Regions from separate parts of the Streptomyces sparsogenes subsp. cuspidosporus genome, predicted to be linked through region 2. Evidence: riboswitches for the same ligand, from Rfam matches in the RefSeq annotation. Region 2 holds a riboswitch; the other holds the start of a gene.
The links. A riboswitch is a leader RNA that binds a small molecule or an ion and turns the genes downstream of it on or off. The one in region 2 is predicted to bind cyclic di-AMP.

Region 1: it holds a riboswitch for cyclic di-AMP, as region 2 does, so the genes downstream of both, ABFY07_RS35945 (M23 family metallopeptidase) here and ABFY07_RS23275 (transglycosylase family protein) in region 2, are expected to answer to the same signal.

Annotation. Positions count from the first base shown of each region.
Region 1 is NZ_BAAASD010000048.1:5,036-12,497, reverse strand. Features, by position in the region: gene ABFY07_RS35955 (DUF6227 family protein) at 1-328, shown strand, start outside; gene ABFY07_RS35950 (PP2C family protein-serine/threonine phosphatase) at 757-1,854, shown strand; cyclic di-AMP (ydaO/yuaA leader) riboswitch at 2,133-2,270, shown strand; gene ABFY07_RS35945 (M23 family metallopeptidase) at 2,282-3,409, shown strand; gene ABFY07_RS35940 (aldo/keto reductase) at 3,688-4,674, shown strand; gene ABFY07_RS35935 (hypothetical protein) at 4,802-5,119, opposite strand; gene ABFY07_RS35930 (hypothetical protein) at 5,230-5,538, opposite strand; gene ABFY07_RS35925 (hypothetical protein) at 5,892-6,242, shown strand; gene ABFY07_RS35920 (DUF397 domain-containing protein) at 6,250-6,456, opposite strand; gene ABFY07_RS35915 (helix-turn-helix domain-containing protein) at 6,456-7,301, opposite strand.
Region 2 is NZ_BAAASD010000020.1:94,727-102,188, forward strand. Features, by position in the region: gene ABFY07_RS23240 (extracellular solute-binding protein) at 1-377, shown strand, start outside; gene ABFY07_RS23245 (carbohydrate ABC transporter permease) at 374-1,282, shown strand; gene ABFY07_RS23250 (carbohydrate ABC transporter permease) at 1,279-2,103, shown strand; gene ABFY07_RS23255 (DUF72 domain-containing protein) at 2,119-2,877, opposite strand; gene ABFY07_RS23260 (hypothetical protein) at 2,874-3,113, opposite strand; partial or broken gene ABFY07_RS23265 (phosphoribosyltransferase) at 3,277-3,915, shown strand; gene ABFY07_RS23270 (dsRBD fold-containing protein) at 3,960-4,229, shown strand; gene ABFY07_RS23275 (transglycosylase family protein) at 4,343-5,650, opposite strand; cyclic di-AMP (ydaO/yuaA leader) riboswitch at 5,656-5,837, opposite strand; gene ABFY07_RS23280 (DUF4232 domain-containing protein) at 6,203-6,925, shown strand.

The DNA of each region.
Region 1 (7,462 bases), on a different contig from region 2:
CTCGGCCGACCACGCCCGCCGCGTCCTGCGCCGCGCGGAGAACCCCGACCGCCCCGGCGCCGACACCGAGCAGCTGCTCGCCACCGCCTTCGCCCACGACATCGCGCTGGCCCCCAAGCCGCGCCGCCGCTCCGGCGGCCCCGACGCCACGTGGTGCCGCTTCTACGAGCACGCCTTCCTGCTGGCCGGCGGGGACGAGATCGTCCTGTGGGAGCTGGAGCACAACCTGACCGCCGACGGGCGGCTGGTGTGCGAGGTGTATCTCGACGAGGTCTCCGCCGAACTGGCCGCGGACCGCCACGCCCGCGCCCTCGGCGTGGACCTCTGACGCCTCCGCCTCTGGCACCCCCTTCCGCCGCCCCGGCGCCCCCTCCCGCCGCACCCACCTGGCCGACACCGGCTCGCCCGGCGCCCCGTCACCCGCGAGCCTGAGGAGGAGGGCGCGGCGCGGCGTGCGAGACGGCGCGGCGTACGGGACGGCGCGGGCCAGGCGTCGCGTACGAGACGGCGCGTACCGGCCGGATCCGCCGGCCGGGGCCGCCGGGCGGAGCGGGCCGGGGAAGCGGGCCAGGGAAGCGGGAGCGACCGGTGCGGGTGCGAGGGAGCAGAGCGCGTACGGACGCCCGTACGGACCCGCGCGGCGAAGGGCGCCCGGCGCGGCGTACGAGACCCGCACGGCGTACGGGCCCGCACGTGCCCCGGCGCGCGAGGCCGCGCGCGGACGCGCCCCGCGCGGGGGACGAGGCGCCCGAGGGCATGCCCAGCCCCCGCTTCGCGTCCTGGCTCCCCGCCATCCTCATCGTGGGCGGGGTCGTCTACGACATCAGCAGCCCGCCGGCCTACACCGCCGCGCCCTTCTTCGCCGCCGCCCCGCTGGTCGCCGCCCCCCTCTATCCGCTGCGGCTGACCGCCCTCACCGGGGCCCTCGCCGTCACCGCCGCCTGCCTGCTGGCCGAGCTGCACGGGGTCCGGGACTGGGCCCAGTCGGCCACCGAGATCGCCACCGTCGTGACGGTCGCCCTGCTGGCACTCCTCATCAGCCACGTCGTCCGCCGCGGCGGCAGGCGGCTGGCCTCGGCCCGCGGCATCGCGGAGGCGGCCCAGCGCGCCGTGCTTCCCGTGCCGCCGGCCCGGCTCGCCGGCCTGGACGTCGCGGCCCGGTACGTGGCGGCGGAGCAGGACGCCGCGATCGGCGGCGACCTGTACGCCGTGCAGGACACCCCGCACGGCGTACGGATGCTCATCGGCGACGTACGGGGCAAGGGGCTGGGGGCGGTCGAGGTGGTCGCGATCACCGTCGGCGCGTTCCGGGAGGCCGCCGAGCAGGAGGCGACGCTGGAGGGGCTCGCGCTCCGGCTGGAGCGGGCGCTGCAGCGCGAGCGGGCCCGGCGGGCCGACTTCGAGCAGATCGAGGGGTTCATCACGGCGGTGCTGGCCGAGATCCCGCGCGGCGACTCCCTGCTCCGGCTGATCAACAGGGGCCACCCCGCGCCGCTCCTGCTGCACGCGGACGGCTCGGTGCGCTCCGCCGAGCCCGAGGTGCCGGCGCTGCCGCTGGGGATGGGCGACCTGGGGGCCTGGCCGGACCGGGTGGAGGAGCTGCCCTTCGCGGAGGGGGTGACCCTGCTGCTGTTCACCGACGGGGTGAGCGAGGCACGCGACGCGCAGGGCACCTTCTACGACCCGGAGGCCCGGCTGCGCGGCCGCCGCTTCGCCACCCCGGTGGAGCTGCTCGACGCCCTGGTGGCGGATGTGGAACGGCACACGGGCGGCGGCACCACGGACGACATGGCGCTGCTGGCGCTGCGCCGCGCGCCGGTGACGTCCGGCGCCGTACCCGAACACGCTCCGTAGGACACGCTCCGTAGTGGAGCGTGATCGTTTCGGGTAACAATTGACACACGATCAACCCGAGAGCGTTTCTGAGCGTGCCCACGACACCACTGACTCGCCCTCGTTTGCCCGAAGTTGGGCGTTAAGTTCACCTCAAAGGTTCCTCTGATTCCCCGGAACAGCTTGGAATCACGTCACGGCTTCTATTAACGTTCGATAACGCAGCGCGGTCGTCACCGCCGCCGCAAGAGGCGGCACCGTGCGCCGTCGCCGAATCCCGCACGCACAGCAGCAGCACCAGCAGCACAGCGACAAAGCAACACCAAGGGAACCGGGGAACCACCAACCTTGGGGTGAATCGGGTCGAACCTGACCCGTAGGAGACCTTCCTGCTCCGAACCCGTCAGCTAACCCGGTAGGCGAGAGGGAAGGAAAGGAGTGCGCCCGCGTGGCGTCCAACAGGTCTGCCCTTGAAGAAGCCCCGTCCCGCACATCCGGTGCCGGAGCGGGGACAGCGACCCGCTACGGCTCCTGGTTCGAACCGGCCGCCGAGGCGAAGGCCGGCCGGGACACCGAGACGTGGGAGGAGTGGAATCCCACCGAGGAGTCCATAGCCCCCGTGCGCGGCCGGCACCGCGTCCCCAAGCAGCGCGGCGGCACGATGGCGCGCAGCGGCGCCGTCCTCGGCGTCGGCGTGATCGCGGCCGTCGGCGCGGGCGGAATGGCCAGCGCCAAGGACCGCCCCAAGGCCCCCATCTCCATGCCGGACCTCGGCCACATCGCCGGCCAGGTCAAGGAGGCCCTCCCCGACGCCGCGGACCTGCCCGGCATCGGCTCGCTGATCTCCGACTCCGACTCGGACTCCGACGGCCCCGCCACCTCCGCGGCCCCCCTCTCCCAGGCCGGCCTGACCACCGAGGACCAGGCCAACGGCGCCACCGACGCGGGCGAGGCGCTGCGCGCCCGCATCCTGCAGCAGGCCGAGAACCAGCAGAACGCCGCCGACGAGTCGCAGCGCCAGGCCGCGGCCCGGGCCGCCGCCCAGAAGGCCGCCGACGCGGCGGCGGAGCGGCAGTCCGACATCGACGCGAAGAAGAAGGCCGCCGAGGCGGAGGCCAAGCGGAAGGCCGAGGAGGCGGCCCGCAAGAAGGCCGAGGCCGAGCGGCTGGCCAAGCTCGCCGCCCAGTACACCCTCCCCGTCGCCTCCTACACCCTGACCGCGTCCTTCGGCCAGGCGGGCGACATGTGGTCGGCCGACCACACCGGCCAGGACTTCGCCGCCCCCACCGGCACCCCGGTCAAGGCGGTCCACGGCGGCACCATCACCTCGGCCGGGTGGGCCGGTTCGTACGGCTACCGCATCGTGCTCAAGCTCGAGGACGGCACCGAGATCTGGTACTGCCACCTGTCCTCGATGGTCCGTACGTCCGGCTCGGTGACGACCGGCGAGGTGATCGGACGCGTCGGCGCCACGGGCAATGTGACCGGCCCGCACCTCCACCTGGAGGTCCGGCCGGGCGGCGGCGGCCCGATCAACCCGATGCCCTGGCTCCGCGACCACGGACTGACCCCATGACCGGCGACCGTCACCTCCTGCCCGGTGGCCTCCCGACCGGGTGACTTCCCGACCGGGTGACCTCCCGGACCTCCCGACCGGGTGACCGGTCCGGCCCCGAAACCCCGGCGGCCCTGGCGCTCTCTCCCCCCTTGACGCCAGGGCCGTCGGTCTTTTCACGAGGCCTTTTTCACGAGGCATGGTTTCACGGGCGCTTGGCCCGCCCGTTTACGAGATCTTGGGTGAGTGCGGGCCACGACGGGGGAATACGCCCCTCCGCCCCCGCGCTGAAACAACGTATGGCTGACACCACACAGACCCCGCAGTCCCCGCAGACCACCCAGCCCGGCCACCGCAAGCGGATCGGCGGTCTGTCCGTCCACCCGCTCTCGCTCGGCGGGAACGTCTTCGGCTGGACGGCGGACGAGGCCGAGTCCTTCGCCGTGCTCGACGCCTACGCGGCGGCGGGCGGCAACTTCATCGACACCGCGGACGTCTACTCCGCCTGGGCGCCGGGCAACTCGGGCGGGGAGTCCGAGACCATCATCGGCGACTGGCTCGCCTCCCGCGGCGACCGCGCCGACATCGTCCTCGCCACCAAGGTCGGCGCCGGCGTCCCCACCCCGCGCGGCCTGTCCGCAGCGGCCGTCAAGGCGGGCGTCGACGAGTCCCTGAAGCGCCTGCGCACCGACTACATCGACCTGTACTACACCCACTACGACGACCCCTCGGTGCCGATCGAGGAGATCATCTCCACGCTGGACGAGCTGGTGAAGGCGGGCAAGGTCCGCGAGATCGCGGCCTCCAACATCTCCGCCGAGCGCCTGGAGGCGGCCCTGGACTTCTCCGCGAAGGAGAACCTGGCCCGCTACGTGGCCCTCCAGCCGCACTACAACCTGGTCTCCCGCGACACCTTCGAGGGCGAGCTGGCCGAGGTCGCCGCCCGCCACGGCGTGGCGACCGTCCCGTACTACGCCCTCGCCTCCGGCTTCCTCACCGGCAAGTACCGCCCCGGTGCCACCATCGACAGCGCCCGCGCCCAGGGCGCGGGCAAGTACCTGGACACCGAGCGCGGCCAGAAGGTCCTCGCCGCCCTGGACGACGTGGCCGCCAACCACGGCGCCGAGCACGCGACCGTCGCCCTGGCCTGGCTGGCGGCCCAGCCCACCGTCGTCGCGCCGATCGCCAGCGCGCGCACGGTGGACCAGCTGCCGGCGCTGCTGGCGGTGGCCGACCTGGAGCTGACGAAGGAGGAGCTGGCGCTGCTGACGTCGGCGTCGGAGTGACTCTGTTTGCGGTGAGTATGGGACGGCGACACGCCGTGGTGTCGGCGTGTCGCCGTCCCAAACTCACCACAAAACGCGGCGGGGAGGGCACCAGGCCCTCCCCGCCGCGCGATGTTCCAGGTGTGCCCTAGGCCGCGGCCGCGACGCTCCGCCGGTCGGCGGCGGCCCAGGACGCGGCGGCGACCCCGCCGGCCACGGTGAGGACCGAGGGCCAGGCCCCGAGCTTCTTGGCGAGCGGGTGCGACCCGGCGAAGGCCGCGACGTACAGCCCGCTCAGCACCGCCGCCGTCCCGGTCCCGGCCTTCTGCTTCCAGCCACGCGCGGCCACCACCCCGGCCGCCGCCAGCGCCACCCCGCCCAGCTGCCGCTTCTTGGTCCAGCGCGCCACCCCGTACCCGCCGACGAGCCCGCCCGCGGCCACCACACCTGCCGGAATTCCGGCCATGACCTCTTACCTCCACTGTGAGGGTGCCTACTCCCTCGACCCTATGCCCGGCCCGGCGGCCCTACGCTCCGGTGGGGTCATGATCGGGCACCGACTCTGCAACAGCCCCGCTACCTGCTCATGATCCAGTTCATCACGCGGGACCCGCCCCCGCCGGAGAGCCGGGTCCCGAAGGCCCCGCCGCCGTCGGAGCTGTAGCTGTTCAACCCGTTGGCCGCGGCGCCGAACACCAGCCGTGCCGTGTGCCCGTTGCGCCGGCTCGCGTCACAGCTGTCGGCCGTGTACGCGACGAACCCCGCGACCCCCTGGTACGAACCCTCCCGCGCCTGCGCCTTGAACACGCCGTCCTGCCCCTTGGCGAGCGTCACCGGAGGACGCGCGACGAACTGCCCCGAACTCAACCCGTAGTCGCTGCGCACAAGCCGACACCCCGTCCCATTGCGCACCCGCACCTCAACGCCGCGGACGTCCTCACCCTCCCCCCGCACACCCCCACTCCCCACGGCCTGCGCCGAAGCACCAATGGCCGGCACACCGACCACCACCCCAGTCACCACCCCAGTCACCACCCCTGTCACCACGGCTGCGACCCAACGCGACAGTGGCCTCATGACGGTCTCCTCTTCTAGGCACGAGTGATCACCACCATGCCCACAGCCACCCCGCACCCAGCCGCACCGACACGTCCACCTCCACCGCCCGGCGGTCACCCACCAGCGGCAACCCGCCCCCGCGCCCCCGTGCCATCCGTCCCTGCCCCTACGCTCGGCGCATGGGCGTATCCATCTACTACCAAGCGCGCCGCTCGACGCCGCCGACCGAAGCCGAGACCGCCGAGGTGGCACGCATCGCCGCCGCCCACCAGGCGTCTTTCCCGTATGAGGACGAGGAGAGCCTGTACCTCTACGACCACGACGGCAGCGACCCGGACGAGATCCTGGCCGGATCCACCAAGCTCCCCCTCGCCCCCGACCGCCTCCTGCCGGTCACTGCCCATGTCCTCGCCTCCGTGACCGAGCTCCGCCGGGCCCTGCCGGACGCCGAGTGGCAGGTGCACATCGACGACGTGGACATCCCGTGGGACGGGGACGAGGGATACGCCCTGCCTGGCACGCGCGCCTAGCGCTTCCTCAGCGCTGCCCGCGCCGAACAGCCACGACGAAGTCCCCCCAGGCGCCCGCCGAAAACGCGAGCACGGCCCGCTCGGGGTCCTTCGAGTCCCGTACGGCGATGCCGCCCGGCCGGAAGGCGGCCTCGACACATTCTGTTGCTCCGGCGCCGCTGTACGAGGACTTGAACCAGTGGTCGTCGGTCGCTGATATAGGGGCTTTGCTCATCAGATCTCCTCGCGGATGCGTTCGATGAACTTGGATGAAGATGTCATGTCCATAGCCTGAGCTCGAATGTAGTCGAACGCCAGTCGATAGCGCTCCAGCTCTTCGTCCTTCTCCATAAAGATCGAGCCGACGTGGACATCGACGTACACCACGTCGAGAGAAGACTCCGCGCCGCCGAGGATCACGAAGCTGCCCATGGCCGCTGAGTGAGCCCCCTTGGAGAAGGGCAGCACCTGGAGCGTGATGTTGGGCGACTCGTTGGCGTGCAGCAGATGATCCAGTTGCTCCCGCATCACGTCCGGGGAGCCGACCACTCGCCGGAGCACCGACTCGTCGAGAACGGCCCACAGGTGCGGCGGCTTCGCGCGGGACAGGATCTCTTGGCGCTTCATGCGGATGTCGACCAGACGCTCAATGTCTTCGGGTGACAAGCGCATCTCAGAAGCGTGCTGCACGGCTTCCACGTACCTACGTGTCTGCAGCAGCCCCGGCACGTAGACACAGGCGAAGTGATCCTCGCGGATGGCGTCGTCCTCCAGCGTGAGCAGGAGGTTCAAGGTCTCCGGGATGGAGTCTGCGAATGAGCTCCACCAGCCTTGCTGCTTCGCAGCCTTGGCCAGTCCCACGACGGCCTTGCGCTCGGCCTCGCTCGCCCCGTACTCACGGCACAGAGCATCCACGATGGGCCACTTCACTGGCCCCTCCTGCGTCTCGTACCGACTGACCGTCGCCTTGGAGACACCGACGAGTTGTCCGGCCTCCTCCAGAGTCATCCCCTTGCGCGCCCGCAACTTGCGCATCATGGCGCCGAGCTGACGGCGACGAGTAGTAGCCCGCGCTGGCATGGCGGTTCCCTCTCCCTCTGCGCTGCACCACGACTGCGGTCAGCGCAACCAGGCTAGAGCGCCGCTGAGTTGGCGCCCTGCCAGATTCACCCTTCCGGGTTCTGTGAGAAGTTACATAAAGAGACTTCTCAATGCGATACTCGCAACGTGAAGCTACGCAG
Region 2 (7,462 bases):
CCCGCTCCAAGCACCCCGAAGTCGCCGCCGCCTACCTCGACTTCATCACCGACGAACACGCCGCCGACGTCATGACCGCCCACGGCGTGCTGCCCGCGGTGCCCGGAGCGGCCGCCGAGCGGGTGAAGCCGGACACCGTGGACGGCCAGATGATCGCCGGGTGGAAGCGGCTGAGCGCCGCCGACGGGCTGGTCCCCTACCTCGACTACTCCACCCCCACCTTCTTCGACACCATCACCGCCGGGCTCCAGGGCGTCATCAGCGGCAAGACCTCGCCCGAGGCGTTCGCCGCCACCCTGCAGAAGGACTACGGCGCCTTCATGAAGAAACAGCGCGAGCGCCACGCGGCCACCCCCGCCCCGGCGGAGCCCCGATGAAGCGCCTCCCGAACACCGCGGGAGGGCGCCGGCGGGCGCCGGGCGAGCCGCGCGCCATCGGCTACCTCTACATCCTGCCCGCCCTCCTGCTGTACGCCGCCTTCCTGCTGTACCCCTTCGGGCAGTCGGTCTGGCTGTCGTTCGTGCACTGGGACGGCCTGACCGTCGCCACCTCCGCGGGCTTCGACAACTACCGCGACCTGTTCACCGACCCCGCGCTGCGCGCCCCCTTCGCCCACGCGCTGCTGCTCCTCGTCTTCTACTCGGCCCTGCCGGTGGCCATCGGCCTGCTGCTGGCCGCCGCGCTGTCCCGCGCCCGGGTCCGCGGCATGACCTTCTTCCGCACGGTCCTCTTCCTGCCGCAGGTCCTCGCGCTGGTCGTGGTCGGCGTCGCCTGGCGCTCGATCCTCGCCCCGGACGGGCTGCTCAACGACGTGCTCCGCGCGGTCGGCCTCGGCTCGCTCGCCCGCCCCTGGCTCGGCGACTACGACTGGGCCCTGCCCGCCGTCGGCGTGGTCGGCACCTGGGTCGGCACCGGGCTGTGCATGGTCCTCTTCCTGGCGGGCGCCCAGCGCATCCCGCGCGAGCTGTACGAGGCCGCCCGGATGGACGGCGCCGGGCCGGTGCGGGAGTTCTTCTCCGTCACCCTGCCCGGACTGCGGCCGCAGATCGCCGTCGCGCTGACCCTCACCATCGTGGCGGGGCTGCGCAACTTCGACCTCATCTACATCACCACCAGCGGCGGCCCCGGAAACACCACGTCCGTGCCCGCCTACGAGGTCTACCACCGGGCCTTCGAGACCAACCAGGTCGGCTCGGCGGCCGCCGTGGGGGTGGCCCTCACCGTCCTGATCTTCGTCCTGACCGTCACGGTCTCCCGGCTCGTGGAAGGGCGGCGGTCATGACCACACGCCTCGAACGCACTGTCACCTACGGCATCCTCGCCCTCTTCTCCGTCATCGCGCTCACCCCGGTCATCGGCATCCTCTCCACCGCCTTCGGCTCGCAGGACTCCCTGCACACCGGCTTCTCGCTGCCCGAGGGCGGACTCCACTGGAGCAACTTCGCCGACGCCTGGAACCGCGGCCACTTCGGCACCTACCTCGGCAACTCGGTCCTGGTGACCGCGGCCGTGGTGGCGGCCACCACCGTGCTGGCCGTCCTGGCCGCGTACGCCTTCGGGGTGATGCGCTTCCCCGGCTCCACGGTGCTGTTCTACCTGTTCGTGATCGGCCTGACGCTGCCGCAGGAGGCGCTGGTCGTACCGCTCTACTTCGACCTGCGGTACGCCGAGCTCACCGACACCTACTGGGCGCTGATCCTGCCGCAGACCGCGCAGTCCCTCGCCTTCGGCGTCTTCTGGATGCGGACCTACTTCCGGGGCAGCGCCCGGGCGGTGATCGAGGCGGCCCGGATCGACGGCGCGAACAGCTGGACCACGCTGTGGCGGGTCCTGGTCCCCATGGGCCGCCCGGCCATCTCCACCATGGTCGTCATCACCTTCATGTGGACCTGGAACGAGTTCCTGATGGCGCTGGTCATGGTCAGCGGCGAGGCGCACCGCACGGTCCCGCTGGGGCTCGCCTTCTTCCAGGGGCAGCACAGCTCCGACGCGGCGCTGCTCGCGGCGGCCTCGGTGCTCATCGCGCTTCCGGTGGTCGTGGTCTATGTGGCTCTGCAGCGCCGCTTCATCGAGGGCATGCTCGGCGGCGCGGTCAAGGAGTAGGGGTGGCGCGGAGGGTCACAGGGAGGGCGTGCGGCTGACCCGGCGGCCGAGCCGGTCCACGGCCCGGGCGAAGACCACCGCGTCGCGTACGGCCGCGCCGCCCGGGTCGTTGTTGAAGTACGCGTAGACCTCGGCGCCCTCCGGCCACGCGTCCGCCACCCGGCGCGCCCAGGCGGCCAGCGCCTGGCGGCCGTAGCGCGGCGCGGGGCGGGCCAGCCCGTGGTGGAAGCGCAGATAGCCCCACCCGGCCGTGCGCCACAGCGGGGTCACCGGCCGGGAGCCGGCGTCCGCCCAGCACAGCGCCGCCCCGCGCCGCTCCAGCACCTTCCGGACCCCGTCGGTCCACCACGAGTCGTGACGGGGCTCCACGGCCACCCGGGTCCCGGAGGGGAAGCAGCCCAGGGCGGCGTCCAGCAGCCCGCTGTCGGCGCGCAGGGTGGGCGGCAGCTGCAGCAGCACCGGGCCCAGCCGGTCCCCGAGGCCCTCGGCGTGCGACATCAGCCGCCCGACCGGCTCCTCGGGGTCGCGCAGCCGCTTGATGTGGGTGAGGAAGCGGCTGGCCTTGAGGGCCATCACGAACCCGTCGGGGGTGCGGTCCCGCCAGGCGGCGAACTGCTCGCGGCTGGGCAGCCGGTAGAAGGCGTTGTTGGACTCGACCGTGGCGAAGCCCCGGGCGTACTCCTCCAGCCACAGCCGCTGCGGGCAGCCGGCCGGATACAGGACCTCGCGCCAGTCCTTGTACTGCCACCCCGAGGTGCCGACCAGGACGGTCATGCTTCGCCCGGGTGCCAGGGCGGCCACTGGCCGGGCCGGTCGACCCAGTGGACCTGCCCGGGGTCGTCCAGGTCGATGTCCGGGAACAGGCGGCGCACCCGCGGCTCGAACTCCTCCCGCTCCATCGGCTCCCAGCCCAGCCCCCGCAGCCAGACCCGCCGGTATCTGCTGTCCGCGTCGTACGAGTCCACGAAGACGAGATGGCCGGACTCGCTCGGATCCGTGGCGTTCTCCATGGCTCCAGGGTGGGCCGCCCCCGCCCACTCGCGCGCGCCGGCGGGGCCGACCGGGTCCCCGCCGGTTTGCGGACGGGCGCATTCTCGGATTGATTCGTAAGGGGGCCGGGCGAGGCGACGGGCGGCCGGCTCTTCGGTCCGGTCTCCTGCGCTGGGGGTGATCATGATCTTCGTCGACCGCGCGGACGCCGGGCGGCGCCTGGCCGCCCGGCTGCGGCCGCTGGCCGACGAGGACCCGGTGGTGCTCGGGCTGCCGCGCGGCGGGGTGCCGGTGGGCTTCGAGGTCGCGCGGGAGCTCGAGGCCCCCCTGGACGTGATCATCGTGCGCAAGCTCGGCGTCCCCTTCCACCGCGAGCTGGGCTTCGGCGCCATCGGCGAGGGCGGGGTGCGCGTGGTGCACGACGCGATCGTGCGGATGAGCCGGGCGCGCGAGGAGGAGCTGGCGGAGGTGGAGCGTGACGAGCAGGAGGAGCTGACCCGGCAGGCGCGGCGGTTCCGGCGCGGTCGGCCGCGGGTCGCGGTCGGCGGCCGGACGGTGATCGTCGTGGACGACGGGATCGCCACCGGCGCCACGGCCCGGGCCGCCTGCCGGGTCGCCCGGGCCCAGGGAGCCGCCCGGGTGGTCCTCGCCGTCCCGGTCGCGCCGCCGGACGCCGCCGAGGCGCTGCGGCAGGACGCGGACGACGTGGTGTGCCTGTCCACCCCGGCGGAGTTCTCGGCGGTCGGCGAGTGGTACGAGGACTTCTCCCAGACCAGCGACGCGGAGGTCGTCGACCTGCTGTCCCGGTCGCCCGGAATGCCAGGTGAGGCGCATCCTGGTAAGTGACGCAGGAGGTGATGACCGCGATGGAGACGATCGTGGGATGCGACATCGAAATGGAATTTCGTGAGCTCGGCCCGCTGACCGAAGCGGTCGTCCGGCTGAGGATGCACGACGGGACCGAGATGCTGGCTCAGGGCCGGGCGAACCGGAACCCCGACGACCCGGCACAGCCGCGGGTCGGCGAGGAGATCGCGGCGGCGCGGGCGCTGAACAACCTCGCTCACCGGCTGATCTCGAAGGCGGGCGGCGACATCGAGGAGGTCACGCACGCGAAGGCACATCTGGTGATGTAGGGCGGGCCTGCCGCGGCCATCGGGCCGCGGCAGAGCACCGTTCCGTTCGTACGGGACGCCCCCTCGGAGACGCCCCTCGGAGACGCCCCTCAGAGGATCACCCTCGAACACCCTCAGATCTGGACGCCCTTGGACCGCAGATAGGCGAGCGGGTTGACGTCCGAGCCGTAGTCGGGGCCGGTGCGCACCTCGAAGTGGACGTGCGGGCCGGTCACGTTGCCGGTCGCCCCGGATCTGCCGATCTGGTGGCCGCCGCTCACCTTCTGGCCGACGTGGACGGACAGCGAGGACAGGTGCGCGTACTGGGTGTACATGCCGTCGGGGTGGCGGAGCACTACCTGGTAGCCGTACGCGCCACCCCAGCCCGCGGCCACCACCTCCGCCGAGCCCACCGCCCGCACCTGGGTGCCGGTGGCCACGGGGAAGTCCACGCCGGTGTGGTGGCCGCTTGACCAGTGGCTGCCCGGGACGCCCCAGGCGGTGCCGATGGCATGGCCGGCGACCGGCGTGGTGAAGGACGACGAGGAGTGCGCCGACGAGCCCGACTGCCCGGCCCGCTCGCGCGCCTTCCGCGCCTGCTCCGCCCGCTGCTGAGCCGCCTGCTCGGCCCGCTGCCTGGCCCGCTCCGCCTGCTTGGCCCGCTGCGCGGCCTGCTCGGTCTGCTCGGCCCGGTCCGGCTGCCCGGCCCGCGGCCGGGTCTGGTGGGCCTGCCCGGCCGGGGCCCGGCTCGCGTCGAGGGTGAGCTTCTGGCCGGGGTGGATCAGGTCCGGGTCGCCGCCGATGACCCGGCGGTTGGCGTCGTAGAGCCGCTGCCAGCCGCCGTCCACGTCCCGCGCGTCGGCGATCCGGGACAGCGTGTCGCCGCTCACCACGGTGTACGAGGAGCCGGAGCGCCCCGCGGCGGCCGCGCTCCGGTCGGCGGCCTCGGTGCCGGTCCTGGGGGCGGCCTTCGGTGCGGCGGTGGCCTTCGGGGCGGCTTTCGGGGTGGTCCTGGGCGCGGCCTTGGAGGCCGCGGTGCCGGGGGAGACGTCCGCGGGCTGACCGCCGCGGGTCAGGCCCGCCTTGACCGAGCAGACCGGCCAGGCGCCGGGGCCCTGGGCGTCGAGCACCTTCTCGGCGACGGCTATCTGCTGGGCCTTGGTGGCCAGATCGGCCCGCGCCGCGTAGGCCGTCCCGCCGAACGCCTCCCAGGTGGACTGGGAGAACTGCAGGCCGCCGTAGTAGCCGTTCCCCGTGTTGATGCTCCAGTTGTCGGTGGACTCGCACTCCGCCACCTTGTCCCAGGTGTCGACGGAGGCGGCGTTCGCCTGGCCGACGCCTATGAGGGGCAGCGCGACGCCGGCGCCGCCCGCGGTGAACGCGAGGGAGGCGCGGGAGACGCGGCGGGGCCGGGGCCTGCGGTGACGTCCGCGTGCAGCCATTGAGCTCATCCTCTCCTGACGCCTGCGAGGTGAGCTGTCGGGTTCGGGCGGGAGTTGCCCGGCCGCGCCTTGCTCGGTGCCCCCGGCACCGTGACGTGGCTTCACCCCTAGCCGTGCCGCCCGACGTGGCGTGGCCCGGCGCCTTCCTGGTTCCCCCGCTCCTGCCGTGACAGGTCGTCGTGTCACTCCTCCGCCACGGCAGGACTCGGCGCTCCGGCGGAGGAGGCCCCCGCACGGAATCCGGCGGGTGCGGCACAGTAAACACATCGTTTTGGTCACGACAAGGTCTCGACGGACCTGTGGCCGGAAATCGATCAGGCCGGCGATGCACCGCGATCCGCGTCACCGTGCTTCGGACGGGGCGATTGTGACGGTGATCGCGGCGGGGCATCCGCAATGCCGAATCACCGCCGCTATGCGATTAATGCCGTGGGGGACATAAGGGTGCTCATGGGGGGAAGGGGAGCCCGAAGGGGAATGGACGGGGGCTGCCGGGGCACTCGGCGTGGTGGCAGATGAGCCGCCGGATGCCCGACCTACAGGAGGTTGTCCATGGCACAGCGGAACGGCGGGGCGCCCACGAGGCGTCGGCCGTCGGCCTTATCCGTATCCGCACTGCTCGTCGGCGCGCTGGCCACCGTCACGGCCTGCGGCGCCGATACGAAGTCCGGGGCGCCGGCGCCACCCGGCTCGGCCGACGCTCCCAGCTCGGCCGCGAGCGCCCCCCGGCACCCCACCGCCCCGCCCGGCGGAGGCCGGGACGACAAGGCCGCTCCCGCCTCGACCGACCGGGCCGCCACGAAGGCGCCGAAGGCGGCCGAGCCGTCCGTCGCCACCGAGGCCGCGTCCGCCGCCCCCGCCGCCCGCCGCATCTGCTCGAAGGACCGGCTGAACCTGTCCACCGGCCGGGCGGATATCGGCGCGGGCAATGTCTATGTCCCCCTGGCCTTCACCAATACCGGTGACGCCAGTTGCACCCTGACCGGCTTTCCCGGCGTATCGCTGCTCGACGGCCCCGGCACCGCTATCGGCGAACCCGCCAAGCGCCGCGGGGCGGCGGGACCCACGGTCGTCCTGAAACCCGGCGGCAGCGCCTACGCGAGTCTGCACACCCTGAACAAAGGCGTGTCCGACAAGCCCTGCTGGCGGACCGCGTCCGAAATTCGCGTCTACCCGCCGGACTCCTACGGCTCCATGAAGACCTCGGCGCGCTCCTTCCAGGTCTGCGGCGGCGTATTCGAAGTCACCGCCGTCGAACCGGGCTCCCGGCCCTGACCCGGCACCCCCGGCCGGGCGCGGGCCCGCTGCCCCCTCCCCGCGCCCGGCCTCCCCGCGCCCGGCCTCCCCGCGCCCGGCCCGACGCGCCGGAAATGAATTGGCCGGGAAGCGCGGCCAGATGACGCCCCCAGGTGGCCGAAAATCTTGATGGGCCCGACACCCACTGGCCCCTTTCGCCCTTCCGCAATCATTATCGGGTGGGCCACCATGTGAAGGGGCCTCGCCTGAGCCGGCACGGAGTGTCCAGAGGGGGACGATGTCATGGAGCGAGCGGCGACCGGGGTCGAGACGGAGTTGGTGGACCTCTCGGAAACGACGCTTGAAGAACTGGGCGACGGTCAGGAGTTCACCCTCGCGACCCGGCGGTTGCTCGAACGCGTACAGTCCCCGCCGACACTCGCGACCGCCGCCGCGTCCTCATCGGACTGTTGATGGAATCCGGGGGTGGCCCGACGGAATTCACCCCACCGAGAAAGGCGTTCATGCCGGCGGACTATTCAGCCGGCCCTCCCTCCCCGCTCCCGGCCCCGCACC